3 regions of the Reyranella sp. GW821-FHT14A01 genome follow, and region 3 is predicted to be linked to each of the others. Evidence: predicted binding sites of a transcription regulator. Region 3 holds the regulator's gene; each other region holds the start of a gene.

Region 1 (10,208 bases), on a different contig from region 3:
CGCGCTGGACAGTGCGGGCGGCGGCGACGCGGGCGGCGATGTCGGCCGAGCTTTCGGCGGGCGGCGGCAAGGCGAGATCGGCGGCCGCGACGGCCGGCACGTCGATGGTGAGGTCGATGCGATCGAGAAACGGGCCCGAGAGCTTGGCTTGGTAATCGGCGCCGCAGCGCGGGCCGCGGGCGCAGGATCGGCCCGGATCCATGAGATGGCCGCAGCGGCAGGGGTTCATGGCGGCAACGAGCTGGAAGCGCGCCGGATAGGTGACGTGCGCGTTGGCCCGCGCCACGGTCACGCGGCCACTCTCCAGCGGCTGGCGCAGGGCTTCGAGCGTAGCGCGGTTGAACTCCGGCAGTTCGTCGAGGAACAGCACGCCGTGATGGGCGAGCGAGACTTCGCCCGGCTTGGGCCGGGCGCCGCCGCCGACCAGCGCCTGCAGGGTCGCCGAATGGTGCGGATCGCGGAAGGTACGGCGGCGACTGAGGCGCCCCTCGCCCAGGTCGCCGGCCAGCGAGCGCACCATCGAGGCTTCCAGCGCCTCCTCCGGGTCGAGCGGCGGCAGCAGGCCCGGCAGGCGAGCGGCCAGCATCGACTTGCCCGAGCCTGGGGGACCAACCATGAGCAGATTGTGACCGCCGGCGGCCGCGATCTCGAGGACGCGCTTGGCGCTCTCCTGGCCCTTGATCTCGGCAAGGTCGGGATAGGTCGCGCGGTCGTCGGCCATCAGCGCCTCGGGCGCCGGCAGCGTTTGCTGTCCGCGCAGATGGTTGATCAATGCGAGCAGCGAGGGCGCGGCGATGATCGGCGGCCGGTCGGTATCCGGGAGGGAGTCGAAGCCACCCCAAGCCGCTTCGCCTCCACACACCGACGGGCAGATCACGCCGCGCCCCGCCGCCTGGGCGGCGATCGCCGCCGGCAGGACGCCCGGCACCCGGCAGAGCGAACCGTCGAGCGCCAGCTCGCCCAAAACCACGAACCCTTCGACGCTCTCGCGCGGCAGCACGCCCAGAGCAGCGAGGAGCCCCAGCGCAATCGGCAGGTCGTAGTGGCTGCCTTCCTTGGCGAGGTCGGCCGGCGACAGGTTCACGGTGATGCGCTGCGGCGGCAGGGCGAGGCCCATCGCGCGGAAACAGGCCCGCACCCGCTCCCGGCTCTCGCCCACCGCCTTGTCGGCCAGCCCGACAACCGCGAAGGCGATGGTGCCCGGCGCCACCAGCACCTGCACGTCCACCGGCAGGACATCGATCCCCTGGAACGCCACCGTCCGAACCGTCGCCTGCATGTCGTGCTCCCGTCCTATGTCAGGAACAATTAAAGAACGAATCGATTGTTAGTAAAGCACGCAATGGTTGCAATCTGCTCTGCGACCGCCCCGATGCCCCGTCGACCGCGCGCCATGCTAGATTTCCGCCGCAAACGCGGGAGAGTTTCGTGACGGCCAAGCAGAAGATCGACGACCTCAATTTCACGCCGCCGGCGGCGATCACCGACCTGGCCGCCAAGGTGAAGGAATTCGTCAAGGACAAGATCATCCCCTACGAGACCGACCCGCGCTGGACGGCGCACGGGCCGACCGACGAACTGCGGATCGAGATGAACGAGCTGGCCAAGGCCGCCGGCGTGTTCGCGCCGCAGGTGCCGAAGGAATATGGCGGCCAGGCGCTGAGCCAGGTCGGCCGCGCCCATGTCTTCGAGGCGGCGGGCTATTCGATCCTGGGGCCGACGGCCATCCATTGCGCCTCGCCCGACGAGGGCAACATCCATCTGCTCGACGTCGTGGCCCGGCCCGACCAGCGCGAGCATTTCCTGAAGCGCATGGCGACAGGCCAGATCCGCTCGATCTTCTGCATGACCGAGCCCGGCGGCGCAGGCTCCGACCCCAGCCTGATGACGACGACGGCGCGCCTCGAAGGCAACGAATGGGTGATCAACGGCCGCAAGTGGCTGATCACCGGCGCCGAGGGCGCGCGCTGCGCCATCATCATGGCCAAGAACGAGGGCGGGCCGATGGACGGCCACGCCACCATGTTCATGGCCGACCTGCCCGATCCCGCCATCCGCATCGAGCGCACGCTCGACACGATGGACTCGAGCTTCACCGGCGGCCACGGCGTGATCGAGATCAAGAACCTGCGCCTGCCGGCCGACGCGGTGCTGGGCGAGATCGGCAAGGGCTTCCGCTATGCCCAGGTCCGCCTCGCCCCGGCCCGCCTCAGCCACTGCATGCGCTGGCTGGGTGCTGCGATGCGCGCTCAGGACATCGCCACCGAATACGCCCGCACCCGCGTCGCCTTCGGCAAGAAACTCGGCGAGCACCAGGGCGTGTCGTTCATGCTGGCCGACAATCTGATGGACATGAACCAGGCGCGGCTCTCGATCTGGCACACGGCGTGGCTGCTCGACCAGGGCGAGCGCGCCTCGAACGAGAGCTCGATGTCCAAGGTCATCTGCTCGGAGGCCTATTTCCGCGTCGCCGACCGCTGCATGCAGATCCTGGGCGGCCTCGGCATCACCCGCGACACGGTGGTCGAGCGCTTCTTCCGCGACTCCCGCGCCTTCCGCATCTACGATGGCCCGTCCGAGGTCCATCGCTGGGCCCTCGGCGCACGCATCGTTTCGGGGAAGATGTAGGACGGAGATCATGAACGCGACGACACCGGCTGAATCACTCGCAGCACGTCGCGACCGCGCTTTCGGCGCCGGCGCGCCGCTCTTCTACAGCACGCCCCTGCACATCGTGCGGGGCCAGGGCGTGGAGCTGTTCGACCCCGAGGGGCGGCGCTACGTCGACATGTACAACAACGTGCCCTGCGTCGGTCATGCCAACGCGCACGTGGTAGAGGCGATGGCGCGCCAGCAGTCGACGCTGAACGTCCACAGTCGCTACCTGCACGAAGGCATCGTTTCCTTCGCCGAACGGCTGGCGGCGCTGCACGGGCCCGAGATCGAGAGCGTGATCTTCTCCTGCTCCGGCACCGAGGCCAACGAGGTGGCGCTGCGCATGGCGCGTATGGCCACCGGAAAGTCCGGCATCGTCTGCACCAACGCGACCTATCACGGCAATAGCGAGGCGGTCGGCAAGATGACCCGCATCGGCGCCGGCCAGAACACCGCCGGCGACGTGCGCGCGATCCCCTTCCCCGAGATGCTGCGCCCGCTGGTGCCCGGCGCCAGCGAGGACGAACTCTGCGAGGCCTATCTCGACAGACTGCGGCAGGCGATCCGTGGCTTCGAGGAGGACGGCACGGGCTTCGCCGGGCTGATCGTCTGCTCGATCTTCGCCAACGAGGGCCTGCCCGACGTGCCGCGCAACTTCATGCCGCGCGCCGTGGAGATCGTGCACGAAGCGGGCGGCCTGGTGATCGCCGACGAGGTCCAGGCCGGCTATTGCCGCAGCGGCCGCTGGTGGGGCTACGACGTTCTGGGCTTCAAGCCCGACATCGTCGTCACCGGCAAGCCGATGGGCAATGGCCTGCCGCTGGCGGCCACCGCCGCGAGCCGCAAGCTGGTCGAGACCTTCCGGTCCGCGACGCGCTACTTCAACACCTTCGCGTCCAGCCCGCTGCAGGCGGCAGTCGGCATGGCGGTGATCGACGTCATCGAGCGCGAGAATTTGCGCGAGAATGTCGCCACCGTGGGAGCGTTCCTGAAATCGGCGCTGGCCGAGCGCAAGGGCCGCTTCGCGTCGATCGCCGACGTGCGCGGCCATGGGCTGTTCATCGGCGTCGAGATCGCGAAGACCGATGCCGCACGGGACCCCGACATGGACAAGGCGGTCGACGTCATCAATCGCCTGAAGGATCGCGGCTTCCTGACGAGCAATGCCGGTGCCTACAAGAATGTCGTGAAGATCCGGCCGCCGCTGGTCTTCACGCAGGGCCATGCGGAGGAGTTCCTCGTCGCATTCGACGCGACGATGGCCGAAGTCGACGGCTAGCGCCTCGATGGACAACGAGACCGTCGATCGGACTTTTGCGCCGGCCGCGCGCGCCGCCCTCGCGGCCTTTCCGATCGATGCGCAGGACCTGACCCTGGTGTCGCTCTCCGAGAACGTCACGTTCCGGGTGACCGACGGAGGCGATGGCCGGGCCTACGTCTTTCGCCTGCACCGGCCGGGCTATCATACGCTCGAGGAGCTGGTCTCCGAGCGGGCCTGGATCCGGGCGCTGGCCGAGGCCGGTATCGATGTCCCCGAGGCCGTGATGACGCGCGACGGCCGGGACTATGTCCCGGTGACAATCCCCGCCACGGGCGAGCAGCGATATGCCGGCATGGCGAGCTGGACCGATGGCCGCCTGCTCTCCGACGTGCTGGCCGAAACCTCAGACCAGAAGCGCATCGAAGAGTCTTTCAAACAGCTCGGCGCCATCACCGCCGCGATGCACAACCAGGCCAGCGCCTGGCAACCGCCACCGGGCTTCAAGCGACATGCGCTCGACAGCGCCGGGCTGATGGGAATGGCACCGCATTGGGGCGAGTTCTGGGAGCATCGCTCGCTCTCGGCCGGTGAGCGCCGCCTTCTGCTCGATGTCCGGCAACGCATGCACGATTTGCTGAGCCGCCTCAGCCAGGACCCGTCCGCCTACAGCGTGATCCACGCCGACATGCATCCCGGCAACATCGTGGTCGACGGCGACCGGCTGACGGTCATCGACTTCGACGACGCGGGCTATGGCTGGCATCAATACGACATCGCCACCGCGCTCACGCATTGGCAGACCAAGCCCAATGCCGACGAGATCGAGCGCGCATTCCTCGCCGGCTATCGCGCCAACCGTCCGGTCCCCGACGAAGCCCTGAGCTTGATCCCGCAGTTCCGCCTGATCCGCTGGATGGCCACGATCGGCTGGTTCCACCAACGCCCCGAACTCAACCGCCCGCCCGCAGTGTTCGAGGAACGGAAAGCCTGGGTCCTCGAACAGTGCGCGGCGCTGCAGCGTTCGTAGAGATCTTTGCTGGGAGCGCGCCACTCCAGTGGCGCCATCATGATCCATGAGCGCCACTTCGGGCGGAGTAACCTCCGCCCGAAGTGGCGCGCTCCCAGCTATGAATGCAAGTGGCAGGCAACAGCTCGCCCGTCGTCCATCTCCTTCAGCGGTGGGTCGAGGGTCTTGCAGACGTCCATCGCCCGGGGACAGCGGGTGTGGAAGCGACAACCCGGCGGCGGGCGCATGGCGCTGGGGATTTCGCCGGCGATGATGTCGGCGCCGCGCGCGGCTTCCAGCTCGGGATCGGCGATCGGCACGGCGGCCAGCAGCGCCTGCGTGTAGGGATGCAGCGGGTCCTTGTAGAGCTGGACCCTCGTGGCGATCTCGGCGATGCGACCGAGATACATCACGGCGATGCGGTCGCTGATGTGGCGCACCACGCTGAGATCGTGGGCGATGAAGATGTAGGTGAGGCCGAGCCGGTCCTGCAGCTCCATGAACAGGTTCACGACCTGCGCCTGGATCGACACGTCGAGCGCCGAGACCGGCTCGTCGCAGATCAGCAAGGTCGGCTCCAGTGCGAGCGCGCGGGCGATGCCGATGCGCTGGCGCTGGCCGCCGGAGAATTCGTGCGGATAGCGCTCGGCCATGTCGGGCAGCAGGCCGACCATCCTCAGGAGATCGGCGACGCGGGCGCGGTACTTGCCCTGGTCGGACGCCAGCCCGTGGACCACCAGCGGCTCGCCCACGATGTCGGCCACCTTCATGCGCGGGTTCAGCGAGCCGTAGGGATCCTGGTAGACCATCTGCATCCGCCGCCGGATCGGCCGCATGCGCTTGCGATCGTGACGCGTGATGTCCTCGCCTTCGAACTCGATCTTGCCGTCGGTCACGTCGAGCATGCGCAGGATCGCAAGACCCGTGGTGGACTTGCCGCAGCCCGACTCGCCCACCAGGCCCAGAGTCTCGCCGCGCGCCACGCTGAAGCTCACGCCGTCGACGGCCTTCACCGTGCCGACCTGCTTGCGCAGGATCGCGCCCGCCGTGATCGGGAAATGGATCTTCAGGCCCTCGACCCTCAGGACCGTATCGGAGCGGACGGGATCAGGCGGCGAGGCGGTCATGGAAGAAGCACGCTGAGAAATGATTGGGAGCGCTCTCGACCAGCGGCGGCCGCTCGCTGCGGCAGCGGTCGGTCGCGTCCTTGCAGCGCGGAGCGAAGGCGCAGCCCGGCGGCAAAGTGGCGAGATCGGGCGGCTGGCCCTCGATCGGCACCAGCGGCCGGTCGGTGTCGCCGTCCAACCGCGGCACCGAAGCCATAAGGCCGCGCGTATAGGGATGGCGCGGCGTCTTGTAGAGAAGGCGCGCCGGCGCGGTCTCGACGATGCGGCCGCCATACATCACCACGACCCGGTCGGCGTAGCGCGCCACGACGCCGAGATCGTGGGTGATCAGGATCATCGCGGAGTTGGCCTCGCGCGTCAGTTCCTTGAGCAGCGCCAGGATCTGCGCCTGCACCGTGACGTCGAGCGCCGTCGTCGGCTCGTCGGCGATGATGAGCTGCGGCTGGCAGGCCAGCGCCATGGCGATCATCACCCGCTGGCGCATGCCGCCGGAATACTGGTGCGGATAGGAGGAAAGCCGGCTGCGCCCGTCGGGGATGCGCACCTTGCCCAGAAGCTCGGCAGCCTTGTCGAGCGCCTTGGCCCACACCGTCTTGCGGTGCAGGTTGATCGGCTCGCCGACCTGCATTCCGACCGTCAGCGCCGGATTGAGCGAGCTCATCGGCTCCTGGAAGATCATGGCGATGCGGTCGCCGCGGATGGCGCGGATGCCGGCATCGTCGAGCTTCAGCAGGTCCTTGCCCTCGAAGAGGATTTCGCCCTCCTCGATCTTGCCCGGCGGATCGGGGATCAGGCGCAGGATCGAGAGCGCGGTCACGCTCTTGCCCGAGCCCGATTCGCCCACGATCGCCAGGGTCTCGCCGGCGGCGACGTCGAACGACACGCCGTCGACCGCCCGCACCGTGCCGCGTTCGGTGCGGAAGCGTGTCGACAGGTTACGGACGCTGAGAAGCGGAGCGGTCATGGGCAGAGTATCACTTGCCCATCTTCTTCTTCAGGTCCTGGTCCACCCACATGCGGGCGTAGATCGGGCCGGGCCGCACCGCGCCGGCGCGCAGCTCGCCGTTGTAGCCCTTCACCCACGGCCACCACGCCGTATAGATGTAGGGCGTCGGCAGCCAGATGTATGGCGTCTTCTCGAGGATCTCCTTCGTGAGCTCCTTGATCATGACCTGGCGCTTGGCCTCGTCGCGCTCCTGGTACATGTCGGCCACCTTCTTGTCGAAGGCCGGGTCCGAATATTGCGACGGGTTCCACACTTCCTTGGTGACGAAGCTCTTGCGGATCGTCGTCGTCGGGTTGGTGTGGCCGTTGTTCATGAAGTAGCCGGGGGCGTTGGTCTTGGTCGTCATCGCCGAGAGGAAGGCCGCATATTCCATCGGCTGGATCTCGAGCTTGACGCCCACCGCCTCGAGATAGGCGGAGACCAGCGGCAGCAGGTCCATGTGGTCGGGATTGCAGGAGCAGACCTGGACCTTGAAGCTGAAGCCCTTGGGATAGCCCGCTTCGGCCAGCAGCTTCTTCGCCTTGTCGGGATTGAAGGTGTACAGCTCCTTCACCGACTCCGGCATCGCCTCCAGCGGCTCGTAGTAGCCGAGATAGTCGGGATGCTGCGGATAGGCGAACAGTTCGGCGTTGCCGCCGTAATAGGCCTTCACGATCTCCTGCTTGTTCACCGCCATGTTGAGCGCGCGGCGGACGCGGATATCGTCGAACGGCTTGGTGTCGACCCGCATCGCCAGGAACTGGCCGCTCATGCCGAGCCAGCGCGACCATTTGAGCTGCGGCGTCGTCTTCTTGAGATCGTCCGCGGCGCTCCAGCGGATATTCTCCAGCAGGTCGAGCTTGGCGGTGCGCAGCGCGGTCAGGAAGGTCGCCTCGTCCTTGATCGTGCGATAGACGACCTTGTCGAGGAACGGCAGCTTGTACTCGACGCCGTCGATCTTCTCCTTGTCCCAGTAGATCGGGTTCTTGGAGTAGGTGTTGGAGCTGCCCTGGACGAAGTCGCTCAGCATGAACGGGCCGGTGCCGTTCACGTTCTTCCAGTTGGTGGCGCCGGCATCGGCCACTTCCTTCGGCGTGATGGTCGAGTAGTAGCCCCAGCCGAAGCGGTAGTCCCATTCGGCGTTGAAGTACTTGAAGGTGAAGACGACCGTGTACTTGTCGGTCGCCTCGACCTTCTCGACATGGTCGAAGTAGCCCGCGATCTTCTTGGGGCTGTTGGCCAGGCGGTTGAAGGCGAAGACGACGTCCTCGGCGGTCAGCTCGCGCTCCTTCATGACGCCCGGCTTCTCGGGGAACATCACGCCCTTGCGCAGATCGATCGTGAGCTTCAGCGGATTGTCGCTCCACACCCACTTCTCGGCCAGCTCGCCGCGGATCGCGTCGGAAGGCAGCCAGGCATCGGCATAGAACGGATACTTGCCGCCGTTGCGCTTGCTCTGGGAAAGGTCGGCGGCGAAGAGCTGCTCGTAGAACTGGCCGGTATCGTGGTTCAGCTTCCAGTTCCAGTCGGCCGGATCGAAAGAGAGCGCCGACAGCGTCACATAAACCGTGCCGACTTCGAGCGTGCCGCCATATTGCGGCTTCTCCGCCTGTGCCTGCGCAGTCCCGGCCAGCGCGAGACCCAGCGCACCCGAAAGGAGCCCCTTGGCCCACCTCTTCATCGTCATCGTTTCCTCCTCGTGTTTTCTTTTCTTGGTCTTTGATTCGTCAGCGTGAGCCCCGCATCCGCGGATCGAGCAGATCGCGCAGGGCATCGCCGAACATGTTGGTGGCGTAGACCACGACGGTGAGGCAGAGGCCGGGAGCCAGCGCGAGCCACGGCCCCTGCAGCATGAAGGTGCGGCCGCTGCCCGACAGCAGGCCGCCCCAGGTCGGCGCCGGCGGCGGCACGCCGAGGCCGAGGAAGGACAGGCCCGATTCGGCCAGGATCACCGTGCCGACGCGGGTTGTGAACAGCACGATCACCGGCGCCATGACGTTGGGCAGGATGTGGCGCCACAGGATGCGGAAGGTCGAGGCGCCGGTCGATTGCGCGGCATGGACGTACATGTTCTCGCGCACCGAGACGACGGCGCCGCGGATGATGCGCGAGCCGGCGATGCCCAGCAGCAGGCCCAGGGTCACGATGATCTGCGGCATGCCCGGTCCGACGACCGACACGACCACGATCAGGATGATGAGGTCGGGGAAGCTCATCCAGGCATCGACGAAGCGCTGCAGCACCAGGTCGAACTTGCCGCCGAGATAGCCCGAGACGATGCCGAGGAAGACCGAGATGATCGTGGCGATGCCGGCGGCGCAGAAGCCGATGATGACCGAGAGCTGGGCACCGTAGAGACAGCGCGAGAGCATGTCGCGGCCGAGATTGTCGGTGCCGAACGGAAACGCCCAGGAGGGCGGCTTCAGCCGGTTGAGCGGCGCGATCTGGTTCATGCCGTAGGGCGCCAGCGCGTCGGCGAAGATCCCGCAGAACAGGAACAGGATGAACACGACCGCACCGGCGGCGCCCAGCGGCTTCTCGCGAAAGAGGCGGCCGATGAAGTGCAGCACCGGACCGCGCTTGCGGCGCGGCGCGACGGCGGCGGTGGTTTCCGCGACGGTCGCCATCAGCGGTACCTCACCTTGGGATCGAGCAGGCCGTAGCTCAGGTCGACGATCAGGTTGATGAACATCACCGCGACGCCGACGATCAGGAACACGCCGGTGATGACCGGATAATCGCGCTGGCTCACCGCATCGAGCAGCAGCAGTCCCATGCCGGGAATGACGAAGATCTGCTCCATGATCACCGCGCCGCCGATCAGCAGCGGCGCCTGCAGGCCGATCAGGGTCACCACCGGGATCAGCGCATTGCGCAGCGCATGGCGCGCCACCACCAGCTTTTCACCCAGGCCCTTGGCCCAGGCGGTGCGGATGAAATCCTGGCGCAGCACTTCCAGCATCATGGTGCGTGTGAGGCGCATGGTGATGGCCGACAGGGCGCAGCCCAGGATGATCGACGGAATGATCATCTGGCTGAGATTGCCCCACGGATCCTTGGCGAAGGGCACAAACTGGATGGGCGGCGACCAGCCCCACCAGATCGACGGGAAGACCATCACCATGGTGCCCAGCCAGAAGCTCGGCACCGCCAGCATCAGGATCGAGAAGGAGC
Region 2 (10,208 bases), on a different contig from region 3:
TGGCGTGCGCCGACGCCGGCTTGCTCGAACTGGCGGCAGAGGGCGGCCAGCAGGCGGCTGGTCGCGGCGGCGATATCCTCGGCCCGGCCGATCGGTTCGGCAAAGGCGAGACGCGTGCGGAAGGCCGGCGGGATACGGCGCGGCTCGATCGGCTCGGCGAGCGTGCCCAGCATCTGGTCGATGCGATTGAGCGGCTGGTCGCCGAAGCGGCGGACGAGCGGCGCGCGCGGCAGGGGATAGAGATCGCCGATGCGGCGCAGCCCCAGCTTCAGGAAGGTCTCGAGGATCGGCGCGTCAAGACGCAGCCCTTCGACCGGCAGCGACGCGAGCGCATCGCGTTGCCCCCGTGATGGGCAGAAGAGATCGGCCTGGCGCTCGGCGAAGCGCGCCAGTGCCCAGGCCGCGCCTGCCGTGTCGGCCATCGCGGCACGACAGGAAAGGTCGCGGCGGGCCAGGCGCGTGACGAGATCGGCCAGCAAGGCCCGCTCGCCGCTCTCGCCGTCACCGAAGAGATGCGTGCAGCCCGTCACGTCCAGCAGCAGGCCGGCATCGCCGCCGAAGCCGCCGGCGCTGCAGGCCGTTTCGATGTCCTCGGCCAGGGCGCCGCCCAGCGGATCGATCGCAACCCAGGGCGTGTAGCGATCGCACCAGCCCGCGATCGCCTCGAGGAGACGGCAGTCGGCCTGCGGTTCCCCTGCCTCGGTGACGAGATCGGGCAGCAGGGCCCGCGCATCGGCCAGCCGCATGCGCGGACGCAGGCCGGCGGCGCGGGCATGCGGATTGAGGGCCGCGAGACGCGGGCAGCCGTCGTCCCAGACGACGGTGGCGGCCGCCCTATCCGACCAGTCTTTCTTCGAAGCGCGCGCCAGCCGGTCCGTGGAGAGCTTGGGGAACCACAGCGAGACAATGCGTTTCATCGTTCCACTCCAGGAGCCAGGACGGTGTTTCGGCGGCGGACGGCGTGCCGAAGCGGTTGCGCCGCAGTTCGAGGCGCCAGCGCGCGGCACCGACATCGGTGAGGCCCGGCGTCGAGGCCGAGGCAGCAGAGGCGACCCGCCAGCGCGTCGCGCACACGCTTTGCGGCGGTGCCGGCTGGGCGCGCAGCAGCAGGGCGGGCACGCCGTTCTTTTCGGCAGCAAGCGACAGGCGGCGGCCGGCCGTGGGATCGGCGGCCCGCGTCTCGCCCAGCACGGCCGCGATGCCGGGGCAACGCAGCCCTTCCTCCATGGCCCAGAAGAGATCCTCGTCGCGCTGCGCCGTGACCATCAGCAGGCGCGCCGGATCGAACCAGGCGGAGAGGGCGGGCGCATAGGGGGCGGCATCGAAGCGGCCGGTGGGGCGGCGACACCACAGGATCGTGCCGGGACCGAAGCGCCCGAGCAGATGGGCGGCGAAGCCGAGGGCGGCGCCATCGTGCGGCGCCACACGGCCGGAGGGGCCGGGACCGGCCTCGATTTCGTGCAGGGCGCCGGTCAGCAGGCCGCCGTCGGGCAGCAGCGCGTCGATGGCCGGGATCCCGAGCGGAACCGCGGCTGCTTTGCCGCTGCGCTGGACACTGTTCGCTCGCTCCAGCCGGCGCACTTTTTCCCGCAAGGCAGGGGACACCGAGGCAGCCGGGTCGTTGGCGGCCTTGGAAGCAGGGCCAGAAACTGGGGAGGCAAAGGCACTCGGGGAAATGACCGGCATCGCCCCCTCGCAGGTTGATGGAATGGGCTGGGATTAAATGTTCCTATTTTGTTCTAGTTCCCTCCAAGTCAGGAGTCAACGGGAGTCAGGGCTGGCATATCGCCTGCATATGGGGAGATGCTGTCGTCCTGCGCAGAGGCTTGCTGCCGCGCAGGACGTCATCGGGGATGTTCGGTGAGCACAGAGAAAGCGCAGACGCCAGATCAGCACACGCTGTCGAAGGACCCACTCCGGGCCGAACGCAGAAAGCGGCGTCTCCTCCGGCGACAGGCGCTCGCCAAAAAACCGGAATTGCCAATAGAGGACCAATCGACTCCCAGGAACTGGACCATTGGTGGACTTACCTATTTCCACAGGCCGCCCAAGGCCCATCTGCCAGTCGTCGAAGCCATCCCCCTGACCGCCGAGTCCATCTCGTCGGCCTTCGTGGCCGGGACTCGCCATCCGACATTGCCGTCCGCGACCCATTATTCCGGCGCCATCTATCGCGACGACCGCAAGATCGTCTCCGAATTCCTCGAGTACGATTCGCTGACCGGTCATCGTGTGCCAAGACGCACCAATCCGCAGGCGGTCGAAACGTCTCGCGTCAAGCAAGCCGCCCGCATCGACCGGACATGCGTCTACATGGGGCCGCTTTCCGTGCATTTCGGGCACTTCCTCTTGGAGTCCCTGCAGCGTGCCTGGTACCTGACGAAGGCCGACCCCACGAGCCTGCTGCTGTTTCACGGCAGGGACGAGCAGGTGAACCTGACGTCTTTCGCTCGCATCATCTTCGCAGCCCTCGACGTCGATCCTGCGCGAATCAGGATCGCCGTGAACGATGTGCGGGTATCGCGGCTGATCCTTCCGACGTCACAGTTCTGGCAGGGGATCAAGGCATCGCCCGGGATGGGCATCGCCTTCGACCATGTCAGGGAGAAGATACTGAAGGGCCGGGCGAGCTTGCCGCCGACACCGGCCAAGATCTACTTCAGCCGGAAGGGCCTCTCATCGGAGAGAGCGTCGGGGCTGCCGCGCGCCATCATCTCCAATGAAGGGGAAGTCGAAGCCCTGTTCCGCAAGCGCGGCTACGAGATACTGCAGCCCGAGACCCTGCCATTCGAGGAGCAGGTCGCCCTCGTTGCAAACGCGACCCACGTCGCGGGTACTTCCGGTTCGGCTTTGCACCTGATGCTGTTCAACGGCAACCCGCGGACCAGGTTCATCGAATTGCGGACCAGACCGGCCGTCAATCAACTCCTGATCAGCGCCATCCGCCCGGCTGCCGCTTTTCACATATGGAGTTTGGCGAAAGCCGGTTCACCCCGGACGGCCATCCTCGACGTGGATGTCATCGATCGGTCCATGAGACAAATCGATTGAGATCGTTGTTCCCCTCAATGATATTGATCACGTCCGATGGCGGGATCGGTGGCGCGCGTCTCATGGAGGCTCCATGACTCTTCGATTGTCCATAGCCGCTTTGTGTGCCGCCGCCCTCGCCCTGCTGGCGGGACCGGCGCTGGCGCGCTGTTCCAAGAACCTGGTCGAGTTCGGCCCGACCCTGCAGGGCCGCGGCGTGCAGATGGCGTCGCTCGACGGGGCGCAGATGGCGGCCGACACGGCGAGCCGCGCCATCATCACTTTCCTCGGCCATGCCAGCTTCGAGATCGACACGCCGCAGGGCGTGCGCGCCATCACCGACTACAACGGGCTGAACGGCTTCGGCCGAAAGCCCGACATCGTGACGATGAACAATGCGCACTCCACGCACTACACCGACACGCCCGAGGACGGCATCGCCTACGTGCTGCGCGGCTGGCCGAGCGAGGCCGGCCAGACCGAGGCCCGCCACGAGGTCTCGCTCAAGGACCTCAAGGTGACCAACCTGCCGACCAATGCGCGCGACTGGGGCGGCGGCTCGGCGCGCATCAACGGCAACTCGATCTTCACCTTCACCATCGGCGATCTCTGCATCGCCCATCTCGGTCACCTGCATCACCGGCTGACCAAGGACCATCTCGACGAACTCGGCCGCATCGACGTGCTGATGGTGCCGATCGACGGCGCCTATACGGTCGGCCTGCCGGTGATGGTTGAGGTCATCCGCCAGGTCCAGCCACGCGTCGTGCTGCCGATGCACTATTGGGGGCGCGGCCAGGTCGCGCGCTTCGAGGAGCTGATGGCCGACCAGGACGCCGTCTTCATCTGGCCCAATAGCCGGACCATCGAAGTCGCGCACGATACATTGCCCGAGAAGCTCACTGTCTATGTCGTCGGCGGGAATGGCGGCGACTGATCCTGCGGATCCGGCGACCTGGCTCGACCGCTGGCATCTCGAAGCCGACGGCGAACCGCTGAAGACCCACAGCAGCCTCCTCTTGCCGGTGCAGCGCAACGGCGTGCCGGCGATGCTGAAGATCGCGCACGAAAAGGAAGAACGCCGCGGGGCTAAGCTGATGGCCTGGTGGAACGGTGATGGCGCGGCCCGCGTGCTGGCCGAGGATGACGGCGTGTTGCTCCTGGAGCGAGCGACCGGACCGCGCTCGCTGGCCGCCATGGCATGGGCGGGCGGCGACAGCGACGACGAGGCGACCCGTATCCTGTGCACAGCGACCCGGCGTCTGCATGACCATCGCGCGCCGCCGCCAGCCGGCCTCGTGTCGCTCGACGAATGGTTCGTGCCGTTGCTGCAAGCTTCGGATCGGGGCGCTCTCCTAAACACAGCACGTGATGTCGCCCGCACTCTCCTGTCGGAGAAGCGCGAGACCGTGGTGCTTCATGGCGACATCCATCATGAGAACGTGCTGGATGCCGGCGCGCGTGGCTGGCTCGTCATCGATCCAAAGGGACTGTTGGGTGAGCGCACTTTCGACTTCGTGAATATCCTGCGCGACCCAGATGAGAAGACTGCACTGATCCCGGGGCGCTTCACACGGCAGATCGATGTCATCGCCGAAGCGGCAGTGCTGGACCGCACGCGGCTGCTGCAATGGACACTCGCCTTCGCCAGCCTGTCGGCGGTCTGGATTCTCGACGATGGCGATAACCCAACCCTCGACCTCGCGGTCGCGGAGCTGGCGACCGCAGCCTTGAAGAGCGGACGCTAGGCGCCGCGTCCCTTCTCGAAGCCGGTGAGGAACTGCACGAGGTTGCGGCCGAGATCGTCACCGAGATAGCCGCCTTCCTGGACCAGCACGGTCGGAAGGCCCATGCGCGCGATCTTTTCGGCCATCGCGTGGAAACCAGGCCCGGTGACCTTGAGGCCCTGCAGCGGATCGCTCTCGCTGGCGTCCAGGCCCAGCGCCACGACCAGCGCTGTCGGCTGGAACTCGCGGATGCGGGCGAGCGCTTTATCGCCGGCTTCGAGCCAGGGCGCGTCCGGCGAGCCGAGCGGCAGCGGCAGATTGAGGTTGAAGCCCTGGCCCTCTCCGGCGCCATGCTCGTGCGCATGCCCCCAGAAGAACGGGTAATAATTGTCGGGATCGGCGTGGATCGAGACGGTGAGCACGTCGTCGCGCTCGTAGAAGATGCCCTGCGTGCCGTTGCCGTGATGCACGTCGACATCGAAGATCGCCACGCGCTCGTGCCGGCCACGCAGGCGTTGCGCGGCGACGGCGGTGTTGTTCAGGAAGCAGAAGCCGCCCGCCATGTCGGCATAGGCGTGATGGCCGGGGGGCCGGCAGAGCGCGTAGGCATGGCGCTCGGTTCCCAGCACCATGTCGGCCACGGTCGCGGCGACCTCGGTGGCGGCGAGGGCGGCCTCCCAGGTGTGCGGGCCGATCGGGCAGGCCATGTCGACCTGATGCCAACCGGCGCGGCCGGCTAGCGCCTTCGGGTAGGAGGCATGGGCGCGCGCCGGATGGACGTTGGGCACGACCTCGGGGCTGGAGCCCGGCAGCTTGGCCCATTCGCGCGCGGCGATCTGCAGGAAGTCGATGTACTCCGGCGTATGCACCGTGGCGGCCGGCGCCGGACCGTATGACCGCGGCGGCAGGATCGTGTGGCCGGAGGCTTTCGCCGCGGCCAGCAGGCGCGTGGCGCGCTCGGGCTGCTCGGCGCTGCGCAGCTTGGTGCCGCGCACGACGAAGTTCTGCGGATCGTGCCGGGCGTGCTTCTCGGAATAGACGATCTTCACGGGAGGACCTCAGGTCGTAGCGATGGCCTTCGCCGACTTCAGCGCGGCGATCTCGTCATCGCTATAGCCGACCTCGCGCATGATCTCGACCGTGTGTTCGCCGATGCCGGGCGACTTCTGCCGCGTCTCGACCGGCGCGGCAGAGAGCTTGATCGGGTTGGCGGCCGATTTCACCGGGCCGATGCCGGGATAGTCGATCTCCAGCACGCTGCCGCGCGCCCTGGCGTGATCGCTCGCCATCACGTCGCTCACCTTGTAGGCGGCGGAGCAGGGCATGCCGGCGGGGATGAGCTTGTCCAGCAGCTCGTCGGCGGTGTGCTCCAGGAAATAGGCCTCGATCATCGATTCGAGGAGAGCGCGATGGGCGACGCGGCCGGCATTGGTCTTGAAGCGCTCGTCGTCCAGCCAGTCCTTCTTGCCCAAGGCGGTGCAGAGCAGGCGCCAGAAGGCGTCGTTGGTGCCGGCGACGAAGACCGGCTGGGTCTTGGTCGGGAAGACGCGCAGCGGGCAGAGGATCGTGTTCGAGGTGCCCATGCGCTCCGGGTTCTCGCCGGTCAGCCCATGGTTGGTGATCCAGTGGCTCATCATGTGCATGCCGACATCGAACAGCGACAGGTCGAGGCGCTGGCCCTTGCCGGTCTTGATCCGGTGCAGCAGGGCGAAGGCGATACCGCCGGCGCAGGCGAGGCCGGTCGAATAATCGATGGGCGCGGTGCCGACGCGGCACATCTCGCCCTGGTAGGGGCCGGTGGCATCCATCAGGCCGATCTCGGCCTGGATGCAGGGATCGTAGCCGGCGCGCGGCGAATAGGGGCCGGTCTGGCCGTAGCCCGAAATCGAGGCATAGATCGTCTGCGGATTGACCTTGGAGACGGTATCCCAACCGAAGCCCAGTTTGTCGATCACGCCCGGTGTGAAGGCCTCCATGAACACGTCGGCCTTCTTCACCAGCCGCATCAGCACGTCCTTGCCGCCCTCGCTGCGTAGATCGAGTGCGAGGCCGCGCTTGTTGCGGTTCATCGACGGCACCCAGGCGCCGCCGAAATGCGGCCGGAAATGCTCGCCGTTCAACGGCTCGACCTTGATCACGTCGGCGCCCATGTCGCCCAGGATCTGGCCGGCCGTGGGACCGGCGATGACCTGCGTGAGGTCGAGAACGAGCGTATCGGAAAGGGGAAGCATGAGGCGGGTATCCATTTTGTCCGGAGGCGGGGGACAGCTTTCTACCTCATCCTTGGAGAGGACCCGAGGGGCGCGTCTCGAAGGATGGAACCGACGGTGCTTTTGCCGGCTTTTTGAGAGGCGGTATTACGTGATGGCACGGCCATCGCACGCCGCCTCAATAGGCGAGTGCTCCGTGTGTGAAATGTTGAAAAAGATCCTTCGCTGCGCTCAGGATGACACCATTGTTGAAATTGGCGCGCTGCGTCGATGCCAAAACAGGTGTCATCCTGAGCGCAGCGAAGGACCCTTAGGTCATGTGCTGTCGCTCATTCTTCAGACGATCTCTAAATCGCTGCAAGGCTTCTACCGCCGGCACCGTGTTGCCCTCGCGGACCTGTTGCTCGCCGAGCTCCAATATTCTGACGAAAGCCCTCGTTTCTGCGTTCGCGGCAGGTTCTGACGAGGCATTGGGTTTTTCGCGTGGCGTATTGGACATGCTAGGTTCCTGCGCCTCCAATTCCAGATCGGATTATACATGACCACCGCCGACCGCCCCAATCTCCGCGTAGATCCAGACCGGCTTTGGTCGAGCCTGATGGAGCTGGGGCAGATCGGTGGCACGGAGAAGGGTGGCGTCTGCCGCATCGCACTGACCGATCTCGACCGGCAGGGGCGCGACCTGTTCGTGCGCTGGGCCAAGGAGGCGGGCTGCACCATCAAGGTCGACCAGCTCGGCAATGTTTTCGCACGCCGCGAGGGGCGCGATCCGGCCCGGCCGCCGGTCATGACCGGCTCTCATCTCGACACGCAGCCGACCGGCGGCAAGTTCGACGGCGCTTATGGCGTGATGGCGGGGCTCGAGGTGCTGCGCGTGCTGCACGATTCCAACTACGTCACCGAGGCGCCGATCGAGGTCGCTGTCTGGACCAACGAGGAAGGCTGCCGTTTCGCGCCGGCCATGGTGGCGTCAGGCGTGTTCGGCGGCGCCTTCACCCTGGAGCATGCGCTCTCGATCAAGGATCGCGATGGCGTCACCTTCGGCGAGGCGCTGAAGCAGATCGGCTATGACGGCAAGGAGCCGGTGGGCGGCCGGCCGGTCGGCGCGTTCTTCGAGGCGCATATCGAGCAGGGGCCGATCCTGGAGCGCGAGAAGAAGACGATCGGTGTCGTCACCGGCGCGCAGGGCCAGCGCTGGTACGAGATCAACTGGACGGGCATGGAGAGCCATGCCGGCACGACGCCGATGGAAGGCCGCCGCGACGCGCTGGTCGGTGCCGCCGAGCTGATCGTCGCCGCGCGCACCATCGGCAACCGGCCGAACGGCCGCTCGACCATCGGCGTGATCGAGAGCCAGCCGCAGGCGCGCAACACCATCCCGGGCCGCGTCTTCATGACGGTCGACTTCCGCCATCCCGACGATGGCGAGCTCACGAAGATGGACGCCGAGATGCGTGCCGCCGCCGCCGACATCGCCAAGCGCCACGGGCTCGAGGTGAAGATCGAGCAGATCTGGTACTTCCCGCCATCGCCCTTCGCCAGGGAGCTGGTCGACGCGGTACGCCGGGGTGCCGAGCAGGCGGGCTATCCGCACATGGACATCGTGAGCGGTGCCGGCCACGACGCCTGTTACGTGAACCGCGTCGCGCCGACGGCCATGGTCTTCGTGCCCTGCAAGGACGGCGTCAGCCACAACGAGATCGAGGATGCCAGCAAGGGCGACATCGGTGCCGGCGCGCAGATCCTGCTGCAGGCGATGGTCGAACGCGCGAATGCCTAGAGTTGGCGCACGAATACCCTTTCTTGTCATTCCGAGCGCAGCGAGGGACCTTTCGCGGCGCCGATTAAAGGTCCCTCGCCTGCGGCTCGGGATGACAATGGTTGCGTATTCGACGGGCGTGCGCCCTTGAAATCGAGCGGACTCATCTCGGTCGCGGCCGCCGCTTTGGTCGCGACGATTGCCGGCGTGGGCGGAACCTTGCCGGTCGTGCTGGCCGCCGCGCAGGCGGTGGGGGCGACGCCCGACCAGGCGAGTTCGTGGGTGTCGGGGCTGGGCCTTGCCACGGCGGCGAGCGCGCTGCTGCTCAGCGTCCGCTATCGCATGCCGATCATTACTGCCTGGTCGACACCGGGCGCCGCGCTGATCGCCTCGACTTCGGGCGTGCCGAGCTTCGCGGCGGCGGTCGGTGCCTTCGTGCTGGCGGCCGTGCTCATTCTCCTGACGGCCGCGATAAAACCGCTCGGACGGCTGATCGGGAAGATCCCCGCCAGCATCGCGGCGGCCATGTTGGCGGGTATCCTGCTGCGCCTCGTGATGGCGATGGTCGAGCATGTGCCGACCTCGCCGCTGCTGGTCCTGCCGCTGGTCGCGCTGTTCCTGGTGGCGCGCGCCTTTTATCCCGCTCTCGCCTCGCTGATCGTGCTGGTGGCCGGTGCGCTGCTGGCCTGGTCGCTGGGTCTAATGAAGCCGCTGCCATCGATCGGTTTCTCGACACTGGTCGTCACCGCGCCTGCGTGGGACGTCGCGACATTGATCGGCCTCGGCGTACCGCTTTATCTCGTGACGATGGCCTCGCAGAACCTACCGGGCTTCGCGGTGCTGCGCGGCTCGGGCTACCAGCCGCCGACCCAGCCGATCCTCGCGGTGACCGGCGCGGCGTCGCTTGGCACGGCGTTCCTCGGCGCGCACACCTCGAACCTCGCGGCTATCTCGGCGGCGCTGTGCACCGGACCCGACGCCCATCCCGATCCGGCGCAGCGTTGGAAGGCGGGACCGTTCTATGCCGTCTTCTGGGGCCTGATCGCGCTGTTCGGCGCCTCGCTGGTCGGTCTGTTCGGCGCGTTGCCGCCGGCGCTGCTCGCCACCGTTGCGGGCACAGCGCTGCTGGGCTCGACGGCCGGCGCTTTGGGCATCGCACTGGCGGGCGACCAGGATCGTCTCGCGGCGGCAGGCACGCTGGCTGTCACCGTCTCGGGCGTCACCCTGATGGGCGTCGGCTCGGCCTTCTGGGGGCTCGTCTTCGGTCTGCTGATCCTCGGGATTGACGGTCTTACGAAGGCGAAGCGCTAGGGAAGCGTACGCCATAGGCTTCGAGCGGCAGGTCGAGGGCGCGGCAGAGGAAGCTGATCGTGTGGTAGTAGCCGGTGAGCGCGATCACCTCGAGGATCTGCGCCTCATCGAAATGAGGCGTGAGGGCGGTCCAGGTTTCGTCGCCGATGGTGCGGCGGTCGACCAGATCGT
Region 3 (10,208 bases):
GTCGTCGGCCTGGTGATGGGCCTCGTGCGCTACGGCATCGCGCTGGTTCCGGCGCTGGCGCTGCGCATCGACGCCAAGAAAGTGGCGGCCGTCCTCGCGCTGATGGCCGCGCTCTTCTACACCGCGCTCGCCGGCGCGCCGGTGCCGGCGCAGCGCGCCTGCGCGATGGCGGCCTTCGCGCTGTTGGCGATCCTGCTCGACCGCACGGCGCTGTCGCTGCGCCTCGTCGCCTGGTCGGCCGTCATCGTGCTCGTCATCGCACCGGAGTCGCTGACCGGTGCCTCCTTCCAGATGTCGTTCGCGGCCGTGGTCGCCCTGATCGCGGGCTGGGAATCGGCGGCGCCCCTGCGTCGTCGCCTGCATGAGCGGGCCGAGCTCTCGCGCCACCGCTGGGCATGGCGGATCGGCGCTGCCCTGGCCGTGAGCCTGCTCACGACCCTGATCGCCTCGATCGCGACCGGCGCCTTCGCGGCCTACCACTTCAATCGCCTGTCGCTGCTCGGCGTTGTCGCCAACCTGCTGGGCGTGCCGCTCACCGGCTTCTGGATCATGCCCTGGGGCCTGCTCGCCATGTTGCTGATGCCGTTCGGGCTGGAGGCGATTGCGCTGGTGCCGATGGGCTGGGGCGTCGATTGGCTGAACGCCATCGCCTTCCATGTCGCGGCCTGGCCCGACGCCGCCATGCTCGTGCCGTCGCTGCCCGGCGCCAGCCTGTGGCTGCTGACCGCGGGCGGCCTGTGGCTCTGCCTGTGGCGACGACGCTGGCGCTACGCCGGCCTGCCTGTGGTGGCGATCGGCTTGATGCTCGGCCCGCCGCCGGCGCCCGATCTGCTGATGAGCGAGGACGGCCGCGTGCTCGGCCTGCGCGACGAGAAGGGCGTGGTCCATGTCGCCTCGGCACGCACCGACCGGTTCGTGAGCGATTCGTGGGCACGCCGGCAGGGGCAGGAAGGCGCCAAGCGCTGGACCGTGAGCGCCGACCAGGAGGCGGCCGGCCTCGGCTGCAACACCGGGCTCTGTCGCTGGCGCAAGGGGCCGTGGCGCATCGCCATGGTAAGCGACGACCGGCGCCTCGCCGAAGCCTGCGGTTCGGCCGACATCGTCCTGTCGACCGTCGATGCGCAGGCACGCTGTCGCGGCCCGCGTCTCGTCATCGACCGGCGCGATGCCTGGAAGGATGGCGCGCATGCGCTGTGGCTCGACGATCTCAATGTGCGCCGCGAGACCGCCAACGGCCGTCGTGGCGACCGGCCCTGGGTGCCCAACAGTTCGATGCGCCAGACCGCGCCGGTGAAGGCGCCGGGTGCCTGACGAACCTGCCTCAGTGATAGCGGCGATAGAGGCCGGCGAGGCGGCCCTGGATCTTGACCCGGTCGGGTCCGAAGATGCGGGTCTCGTAGGCGGCGTTGGCGGGCTCCAGCGCGATCGACGCGCCCTTCTTGCGCAGGCGCTTCAAGGTCGCCTCGGTATCGTCGATCAGCGCCACGACGATCTCGCCGCTCTCGGCGGTGTCGGCGCTCTTGATGATGGCGATATCACCGTTCTGGATGCCGGCCTCGACCATCGAGTCGCCCTGGACTTCGAGGCAGTAGTGGGCGCCCGAGCCCAGCAGGGAGACGGGGACGTCGACGGTCGTCGAATTGTCGCGCAGCGCCTCGATCGGCGTACCGGCGGCGATCCGGCCATAGAGGGGCAGGCTCAGCGCCTGCGCCTCGTTGGCGGCCTGGATGGCGCCGGCCAACGGCACCCGGTCGGCGCGCACGATCTGCGGCACGAAGCCTTCGCGGCCTTCGGAGAAACCGGCGCGGCGAGCCTCGGCGAGCAGCGGCGTGACGTTCGGCGCCGGCAGAGCGGCGCTGTCCGGCAGCTTCATGACCTGCAGCGCGCGGGCGCGATGCGGCAGGCGGCGCAGGAAGCCACGCTCCTCGAGGCCGGTGATCAGGCGATGGATGCCGGACTTGGACTTGAGCCGCAGCGCTTCCTTCATCTCGTCGAAGGAGGGCGACACGCCGTCGTCGTTGAGCCGCTTGTTGATGAACAGAAGCAGTTCGTTTTGCTTGCGGGTGAGCACCGTCTTCTCCCCAGAACGCCTACCGGATTTAGGAACAAATCCTGAAACCCGGCACATGTTCTAGTTTAGTTCCGCCAAAAGGTCAACTTATCCCGAGGACAACGGGGATTGCGATGCTTCGAGAGGTCTCCCAAACCGAGCGCTTCACTGACTTGAAGGTACTATGCTGACGGATGCGAAAGCTGGAGTTTTGGATGCTGCGCTGGAGTCTCGGAAGTCTTCTTGTCTTGCTCGCGCTCCAATCGACGGATGCGGCGGCTTGCTGGATTGCGCGCGTCGAACGAACGGCAAACGGCGTCGACGTCTATTTTTCGGGCATTCGCCGTGTCGATGTGAACGGCCCGGGTTCGAAGGCCCGCAGGTACATCGCTTTTCCGGCCAACGCCGACCGAGTTGTTTTATACGACAATGAGCCGCCTGCCATGGCTGTGGCCGCTGTCCCGGCGGTCCTCGGCGACAGGCTGTTTTCCGCAAATTCTCATCATGATTTTTGCAGTCTCGTCGTCGTGGTCAAGGATGGAGCGATAGGGCTGGAGGCGGACGCCAACACACATTTGCCAGGGCTGCCTCCGGTTTCATCCAAGACATTCATTCCGGCGAAGTAGGCCGGGACACCTACGCCTTCAGTAGCCGCCCGGAAGCCCCGTCAGATCGACGACCTGCACGGTGTCGCCCGTCTTGCGCGCCGGATCATGGGCGGGCCGGATCATCAGCCCGTCGCAGGCCGCCAGCACCGACAGCATCGAGCTGTCCTGCACGGGATGCGGGTCGACGGTGAGCGATCCGTCGGCGGCACGGACGAGACGCGAGCGGACATAGTCCTCGCGCTGGTCGTTTTGCTTCACGTCGACCGCGAGACGCGCGGGCTGGGTCCGCACGAGGTCGCCGGACTGGCCCAGCATCCGCTCCAGCGCGGGCTTCATGAACAGGAGCGAGCAGACCATGGTCGAGACGGGATTGCCCGGCAGCCCAAGCACGCGCGCGCGGTCGCGGGCGGCGAACATCAGCGGCTTGCCCGGACGCATGGCGATCTTCCAGAAATCCATGTCGAAGCCCTGCGCCTTCAGCGCGCCCTGCACGAGATCGTGGTCGCCCACCGAGGCGCCACCCAGGGTGATGAGCAGGTCGTGCTGCGCGCCGGCCTCGATGCAGCTCTCGATCAGCTTCGCGTCGTCACGCGCGATGTCGAACAGCGTCGGCTCGCCGCCCCAGCCGCGCACGAGGGCCGCGACCGCGATGCCGGAGGAGGAGACGATCTGGTTCCGGCCGACCGGCTCGCCCGGCATCACGAGTTCGTCGCCGGTGGAGAGGATGGCGACCCTCGGCTTGCGATGGACCGAGACCCAGGGGTGGTTCATGGCGGCGATCAACGCCACGTCGCGCGTGGTGAGGGTTCGGCCCGCCTTCAGTGGCGTGTCGCCGCCGGAGAAATCGAGCCCGGCCTTGCGGATGTGACGCCCGAGGCGCGGCGGGTCGAGGATGGTGATCTTCGGCCCGTCTGCCGTGGTGTCTTCCTGGATCACGATGGAATCGGCGCCCATCGGCAGCGGGCCGCCGGTGAAGATGCGCACGGCCTCGCCGGGCTGCAGGGCGTGATCGTAGGAGCCACCGGCCGGCGCCTGTCCTACAAGGTTGAGGGTCGTCGGCACCGCGGGCACATCGGCCGCGCGCACGGCATAGCCATCCATCGCCGAGAGATCCGCCGGCGGTTGTGTCAGGCGTGCCTGGGGCGGTGTCGCGAGAACGCGGCCGGCGGCATCGGCGACGGACACGATCTCCGACGGAAGCGGCTCGAAGGTCGCAATTATTCGGGCGTGAGCGTCACGAACGGAGAGCATTTATCGCCTCATTGGAGCGCGCCACTCCAGTGGCGCTCAAGCATCGTCGTGGGGCCAAGACATGAGCGCAACTGGAGTTGCGCGCTCCAATGATCAGGCATCCCATGTTCCCGACTTGCCGCCGGACTTGTGCAGGAGCTTCACCTCGGAGATCACCATGCCGCGATCGACCGCCTTGCACATGTCGTAGACGGTGAGGGCGGCAACGGACGCGGCCGTCAGTGCTTCCATCTCGACGCCGGTCTTGCCCTTCAGCTTGCAGGTCGCCTCGATGTCGACCGCCTTGCGCTTCGGGTCGAGCGACAGTTTCACGTCGACCGAGGAGAGGGCGAGGGGATGACAGAGCGGGATGAGGTCGGGCGTCTTCTTCGCGGCCATGATGCCGGCGAGCTGCGCCACCGCCAGCACGTCGCCCTTCTTCGCTTTCTTGTCGCGGATCAGCTTCAGCGTCGCGGCCTGCATGGTGACGCTGGCGCGCGCGACCGCGACGCGCTCGGTGATCTCCTTGTCGCCGACATCGACCATGCGGGCGTTGCCGCCTTCGTCGAAATGGGTGAGTGCGGCCTTCCGCTTCATGCCGCCTCGCGCACCAGCATCTCGCGCACGGCCGCCTCGACGTCGGGCTTGCGCATGAAGCTCTCGCCGATCAGGAACGCCGAGGCACCGACCTTGGCCATGCGCGCGAGATCGGCCGGGGAGCCCAGGCCGCTTTCGGCCACCAGCACGCGGTCCTTCGGCACCAGCGGTGCGAGCTTCTCGGTCGTCGCGAGATCGACGGCAAGCGTCTTCAAGTTGCGGTTGTTGACGCCAATGAGATCGGCATCGACCTGGAGTGCACGTTCCAGTTCGGGCGCGTCATGCACCTCGACCAGCACGTCCATGCCCCATTTGTGCGCGAGCTTCGCCAGCTCGGCTGCCATCGCATCGTCGAGGCAGGCCATAATCAGCAGGATGCAGTCGGCGCCGAGCGCGCGGGCTTCCGGCACCTGATAGGGATCGATCATGAAGTCCTTGCGCAGTACCGGCAGCTTCACCGCGGCGCGCGCCTGGGTCAGGAACTCGTCCTTGCCCTGGAAGTAGGGCTGGTCGGTCAGGATCGACAGGCAGGTCGCGCCGCCACGCTCATAGGACCGGGCGAGGGACGGCGGGTCGAAATCTTCGCGGATCAGCCCCTTGCTAGGTGACGCCTTCTTGATCTCGGCGATCAGGCCGTAGCGGCCGTCAGCGATCGTGGCCTTGAGCGCCTTCGCGAAGCCACGTGGCGAATCGGTGTCACGGGCCAGGTTCTCGACGACCCTGAGCGATCGCTGCGACATGCGCCCGGCTACATGGCGCTTCTTGTCGGCAACGATCCTGTCGAGCGTGTCGCTCATGCGCAAATCCTCTTCAATATCGCCAGCGCTTCGCGGGCCTTGCCGCTGTCGATCGACTGGGCCGCCATGGCGGCGCCTTCCTTCAGGTCACGCGCCTTGCCCGCGACCATGATCGCGGCGGCGCTGTTCAGCAGCACGATATCGCGGAAGGCGTTCTTTTCGCCGCCCAGCAGCGCGTGGATCGCCTCGGCATTGTGCGCCGCGTCGCCGCCCTTGAGTTCGTCGAGCGTGGCGCGTCTGACGCCGATCTCCTCCGGCGCGATCTCGATCTCGGTCACCTTGCCGTTCTCGAGCGAGGCGGCCCAGCTCGCGGTCGTCGTGGTCAGCTCGTCCATGCCGTCCTGCCCGTTCACGACCAAAGCGCGCTCGAGGCCGAGCTGGCCCAGCGCCTCGGCGACCGGCTTCAGCCAGCGGCGGTCGAACACGCCCACGAGCTGGCGCGTCACCAAAGCGGGGTTCGACATGGGGCCCAGCAGGTTGAAGATGGTGCGCGAGGGCGCCAGCTCGACGCGGGGGCCGGCGACGTTGCGCATCGCGCTGTGATGGCGGGGGGCCATCAGGAAGCAGACTTTCGCCTCGACCAGCGCCTTCTCCAGCGCCTCGATCGGCACTTCGAGACCGATGCCGAGGGCCGACAGGACGTCGGCCGCGCCGGACTTCGAGGTGAAGGCGCGATTGCCGTGCTTGGCGACCGGGATGCCGGCGCCCGCCACGACGAAGGCCGAGCAGGAGGAGACGTTGTAGGTGCCGTGATGGTCGCCGCCGGTGCCGACGATGTCGATCGTGCCCTCGGGCGCTTTCACACGCAGCACCTTGGCCCTGAGCGCCCGCGAGCCGCCGGCCAGTTCCTCGGCCGTCTCGCCGCGGACCTTGAGGCCCATCAGGAAGGCGCCCATCTGGGCCGGCGTGGCGTCGCCCGACGTCATGATGCCGAAGGCACGCTCAGCCTCGTCGATGCCGAGGGTCTCGCCGTTGCCCACCTTGGCCAGAAGGCCGCGAAAATCGTCGATGTCGCCGCTCACCCAGAACCCCGTACTTTTGCCTCTTGCCGGTTCGGCCGGCGGGCGCGAAGCTATATCACATGGCACAAGAACTCATCCTCAAGGTCACCGGCATGGATTGCGACGGCTGCGTAAAGGCCGTCACCCGCGCCGCCACTGGCGCCGGCACTGCGCCTCTCTCGGTTGATCTCAAGAGCGGGGAGATGCGTCTTCCCGAGGGCGCGGACATCCCCGCCATCAGCAAGGCGATCCAGCGCGCTGGCTTCGGTGTCGCGCCCTAAGGCGCTGATCTAAAAGAGATTTTCGGCGATTTAAATCTGTCGCCATAAGCCCTTGTCAAAATAATAAGCAAGCTTATCTTAAGCTGACTTAAGAGAAACCCATGGAACTCCCTGAACGCAATCTCGGCTTTCTGCTGCACGACGTGGCCCGGCTGATGCGCAAGCGCTTCGAGCAGAATGCGCGCGGCCTCGGCCTGACGCGCTCGCAGTGCTCGGTCTTGGCACATCTCGCGCGCAACGAGGGCATCCAGCAGAGCGGGCTGGCCGACATCCTGGAAGTCGAGCCGATCACGCTGACGCGGCTGCTCGACCGGCTGGAGGAGGGCGACCTCGTCGAACGACGCGCCCATCCGACCGACCGGCGCATCCGCCAGCTCTACCTGACCGACAAGGCCCATCCGCTGCTGGCCGACATTTTCACCATTGGAGCCGCGACCCGCGGCGAAGCGTTGGAAGGCGTGGCCGAGGAAGATCGCGACCGGTTGTTTGCCCTGCTGTCGAGCATGAAGGCCAATCTCCTGGCCAAGGCTGCGCCGGCGGTGGCCGAGAGGAGTACGAGTAATGGCTAACAGGAGCTCATTCCGGCAGAGCGAGCTTGCAGACGAGGTGACCGCGCCCGTTCCCGGGCCCGCCGCCAACGATGCCGACCAGGCCGCGGCCGAGAAGCTGCTGCAGCGCTTCGAGGTTTCCGCGCCCCCGAAGGCGAAGCTGATCAAGGCGCGGCAGAGGCCCGGCAACCTGCGTCGCATCCTGCTGATGCTCGGTCCGGCCGTCGTGCTGGCCGGCAGCCTGTATGCCTACATGGCGGGCGGCCGCTACGTTTCGACCGACAATGCCTATGTCCATGCCGGCAAGCTCACCGTCGCGACCGACGTGTCCGGCATCGTTGCCAATGTCGCCGTGCACGAGAGCCAGGCGGTCGAGAAGGGGCAGGTCCTGTTCACCCTCGACCAGGAGCCGTTCAGGATCGCGCTGGCCGGCGCCGAGGCCAATCTCGGCGCGGTGCGCAACCAGATCGTGACGCAGCAGGCGACCTATCGCCAGAAGCTGGCGCAGATCGAGCAGGCCAAGACCGATATCGGTTTCTTCGAGACCACCACACAGCGCCAGCAGGACCTGCTAAAGCGCGGCGTCGCGGCCCAGGCGACCTTCGACCAGGCCAAGCGCGACCTCGATACCGCGCGCGAGCGGCTGCTCATGGCGCAGCACGATGCCGACGCGGCGCTGGCGCAGCTCGGCGGCCGTGCCGACGCGCCGATCGAGCAGAACCCGAATTTCCTCTCCGCGCAGGCGCAGGTCGACAAGGCGAAGCGTGACCTCACGCGCACCACCGTGCTGGCGCCGATTCCCGGTATCGTGACCAACGTCGATGCGCTGCAGGTCGGCGAATACCTGCCGGCGGCGCAGGCGGCGTTCAGCCTCGTCTCGACGGCCGACGTCTGGGTCGAGGCGAACCCCAAGGAGTCCGACCTCACGAACCTGAAGCCGGGCGACAAGGCGACCGTGTCGATCGACGCCTATCCCGGCCGCGAATGGAAGGCGACGGTGACCAGTCTCGCCCCGGCGACAGGCGCGGAGTTTTCCGTGCTGCCGGCGCAGAATGCGACGGGCAACTGGGTGAAGGTCGTCCAGCGCGTGCCGATCCGCCTCAAGGTCGAGATGCCCGAAGACGCGCCGCCGCTGCGCACCGGCATGAGCGCCTATGTCGAAATCGACACCGGCCATCATCGCCAGCTCGCGGACCTGTTCAGCGGATTTTGATTCGCTGGGGGCGCGCCACTCCAGTGGCGCGATCTTCCCTTGAACCAGGAGAATGACGCGCCACTGGAGTGGCGCGCCCCCAGCACATGACCACCTCATCTAACTCCGTCCCCAAAGCCATCGTCCCGCTGACGCTCTGCGTCATGCTGGCGACGATCATGCAGGCGCTGGACACGACCATCGCCAACGTGGCGCTGCCCTACATGCAGGGCTCGCTGTCGGCGACGACCGACCAGATCAACTGGGTGCTGACCTCATACATCGTGGCCGCGGCCATCGCGACACCGGTGACGGGCTTCCTCGAAGCGCGCCTCGGTCGCAAGCGGCTGTTCCAGATCGCTGTCGCAGGCTTTACCGGCGCGTCCGTCCTGTGCGGCATCGCCGTGTCGCTGCCGGAGATGGTGTTGTTCCGCCTGCTGCAGGGCCTGTTCGGCGCCTCGCTGGTACCGCTGTCGCAGGCGGTATTGCTCGATTCCTATCCGAAGGAGAAGCACGGCTCGGCGATGGCGCTGTGGGGCATGGGCGTCATGGTGGGCCCCATCCTGGGCCCGACGCTCGGCGGCTGGCTGACCGAGGTCTATAACTGGCGCTGGGTCTTCTACATCAACGTGCCGATCGGCATCGTCACCTTCCTCGGCCTCTCGGCCTATCTGGAGGAGACGAAGACCCGCCGCGATTCGTTCGACTGGTTCGGTTTCGCGATGCTCAGCGTCGCCATCGGCTCGTTCCAGATGATGCTCGATCGCGGCGAGCAGATCGACTGGTTCTCCTCGACCGAGATCGTGATCGAGGCGGTGCTGGCCGCGCTCGCCTTCTACCTGTTCCTCGTCCAGACCTTCACGGTGAAGAAGCCGTTCATCGATCCCAGCATCTTCAAGGACCGCAATTTCTCGGTCGGCCTCTGCTTCATCTTCGTGGTCGGCATCATCCTGCTGGCCTCGCTGGCGCTGATCACGCCCTACCTGCAGAACTTGATGGGCTATCCGGTCGTTACCGCCGGCCTCATCCTGGCACCGCGCGGCATGGGCACGATGCTGGCCATGATGATCGTCGGCCGCATCATCAACCGGGTAGACCCGCGCATCCTGCTCGGAGCCGGTCTGCTGATCACCGCCCAGGTCCTGTGGGAGATGACAGGCTTCACGCCCAACGTCTCGGAGTGGACCTTGATCCGCACCGGCGTCCTGCAGGGCATGGGGCTGGGCTTCATGTTCGTGCCGCTCTCGACCATCACCTTCGCGACCCTGCCGGGCCACCTGCGCACGCAGGGCACCGCGCTCTACAGCCTGATGCGCAACATCGGCTCCAGCATCGGCATCTCGATGGTGATCTTCCTGCTGACCCGCAACACGCAGCTTGTCCATGCCGAGCTGGCGGGCCACGTGACGCCGTTCAACGACGCGCTGGGCCAGGCTGGCGCAGCGCAGTTCTGGAACATGGCGACCACCGTCGGCCGCGCCGCACTCAACGCCGAGGTGACCAAGCAGGCCGCCGTCATCGCCTACGCCAACGACTTCAAGCTGATGATGCTGGTGGCCCTGCTGGCGCTGCCGCTGATCCTGCTGCTGCGCAAGGCCAAGGGGCAGGTTGGTGCGGGCCACGCCGTGCTGGAGTAGGGCTGGGGGCGCGCCACTCCAGTGGCGCGATCATATCTGGGATCAGCAAAGACGCGCGACTGGAGTCGCGCGCCCCCAGCATCACTCGATCTTCACGCCTGCATCCTGGATGATCTTGCGCCATTTGGTGTTCTCGATGGCGATATAGGCTTCGAACTCCTGGCGCGATTCCTTGGCCGGGACGAAGGACAGGCCCTTCATCTTTTCCAGCACTTCGGGATCCTTGAGGATGCGCATGACCTCGGCACTGATCTTGTCGAGGATCGG

The links. Region 3 encodes LexA, which represses DNA repair genes until DNA is damaged. Its sites were predicted from a motif close to TGTTCNNNNTGTGTTCNG; they were not measured.
Region 1: the regulator LexA is predicted to act here: its motif matches at 1,301-1,318, upstream of AC1ROX_RS03635 (YifB family Mg chelatase-like AAA ATPase).
Region 2: the regulator LexA is predicted to act here: its motif matches at 1,725-1,742, upstream of AC1ROX_RS29750 (ImuA family protein).

Annotation. Positions count from the first base shown of each region.
Region 1 covers NZ_JBXAPM010000001.1:742,564-752,771, forward strand. The annotation lists gene AC1ROX_RS03635 (YifB family Mg chelatase-like AAA ATPase) at 1-1,279, opposite strand, end outside; gene AC1ROX_RS03640 (acyl-CoA dehydrogenase family protein) at 1,429-2,628, shown strand; gene AC1ROX_RS03645 (aspartate aminotransferase family protein) at 2,639-3,934, shown strand; gene AC1ROX_RS03650 (phosphotransferase enzyme family protein) at 3,942-4,943, shown strand; gene AC1ROX_RS03655 (ABC transporter ATP-binding protein) at 5,042-6,049, opposite strand; gene AC1ROX_RS03660 (ABC transporter ATP-binding protein) at 6,030-7,013, opposite strand; gene AC1ROX_RS03665 (ABC transporter substrate-binding protein) at 7,024-8,721, opposite strand; gene AC1ROX_RS03670 (ABC transporter permease) at 8,762-9,661, opposite strand; gene AC1ROX_RS03675 (ABC transporter permease) at 9,661-10,208, opposite strand, start outside.
Region 2 covers NZ_JBXAPM010000025.1:34,017-44,224, forward strand. The annotation lists gene AC1ROX_RS29745 (Y-family DNA polymerase) at 1-917, opposite strand, end outside; gene AC1ROX_RS29750 (ImuA family protein) at 835-1,605, opposite strand; gene AC1ROX_RS29755 (glycosyltransferase family 61 protein) at 1,861-3,051, shown strand; gene AC1ROX_RS29760 (MBL fold metallo-hydrolase) at 3,125-3,967, shown strand; gene AC1ROX_RS29765 (aminoglycoside phosphotransferase family protein) at 3,954-4,778, shown strand; gene AC1ROX_RS29770 (histone deacetylase family protein) at 4,775-5,806, opposite strand; gene AC1ROX_RS29775 (CaiB/BaiF CoA transferase family protein) at 5,816-6,988, opposite strand; gene AC1ROX_RS29780 (hypothetical protein) at 7,278-7,466, opposite strand; gene AC1ROX_RS29785 (Zn-dependent hydrolase) at 7,506-8,747, shown strand; gene AC1ROX_RS29790 (benzoate/H(+) symporter BenE family transporter) at 8,874-10,037, shown strand; gene AC1ROX_RS29795 (carboxymuconolactone decarboxylase family protein) at 10,018-10,208, opposite strand, start outside.
Region 3 covers NZ_JBXAPM010000003.1:199,334-209,541, forward strand. The annotation lists gene AC1ROX_RS07650 (ComEC/Rec2 family competence protein) at 1-1,311, shown strand, start outside; gene lexA (transcriptional repressor LexA) at 1,322-2,071, opposite strand; gene AC1ROX_RS07660 (hypothetical protein) at 2,266-2,676, shown strand; gene AC1ROX_RS07665 (molybdopterin molybdotransferase MoeA) at 2,695-3,909, opposite strand; gene moaC (cyclic pyranopterin monophosphate synthase MoaC) at 4,003-4,485, opposite strand; gene trpC (indole-3-glycerol phosphate synthase TrpC) at 4,482-5,225, opposite strand; gene trpD (anthranilate phosphoribosyltransferase) at 5,279-6,292, opposite strand; gene AC1ROX_RS07685 (heavy-metal-associated domain-containing protein) at 6,364-6,564, shown strand; gene AC1ROX_RS07690 (MarR family winged helix-turn-helix transcriptional regulator) at 6,666-7,133, shown strand; gene AC1ROX_RS07695 (HlyD family secretion protein) at 7,126-8,325, shown strand; gene AC1ROX_RS07700 (DHA2 family efflux MFS transporter permease subunit) at 8,412-9,941, shown strand; gene AC1ROX_RS07705 (Bug family tripartite tricarboxylate transporter substrate binding protein) at 10,023-10,208, opposite strand, start outside.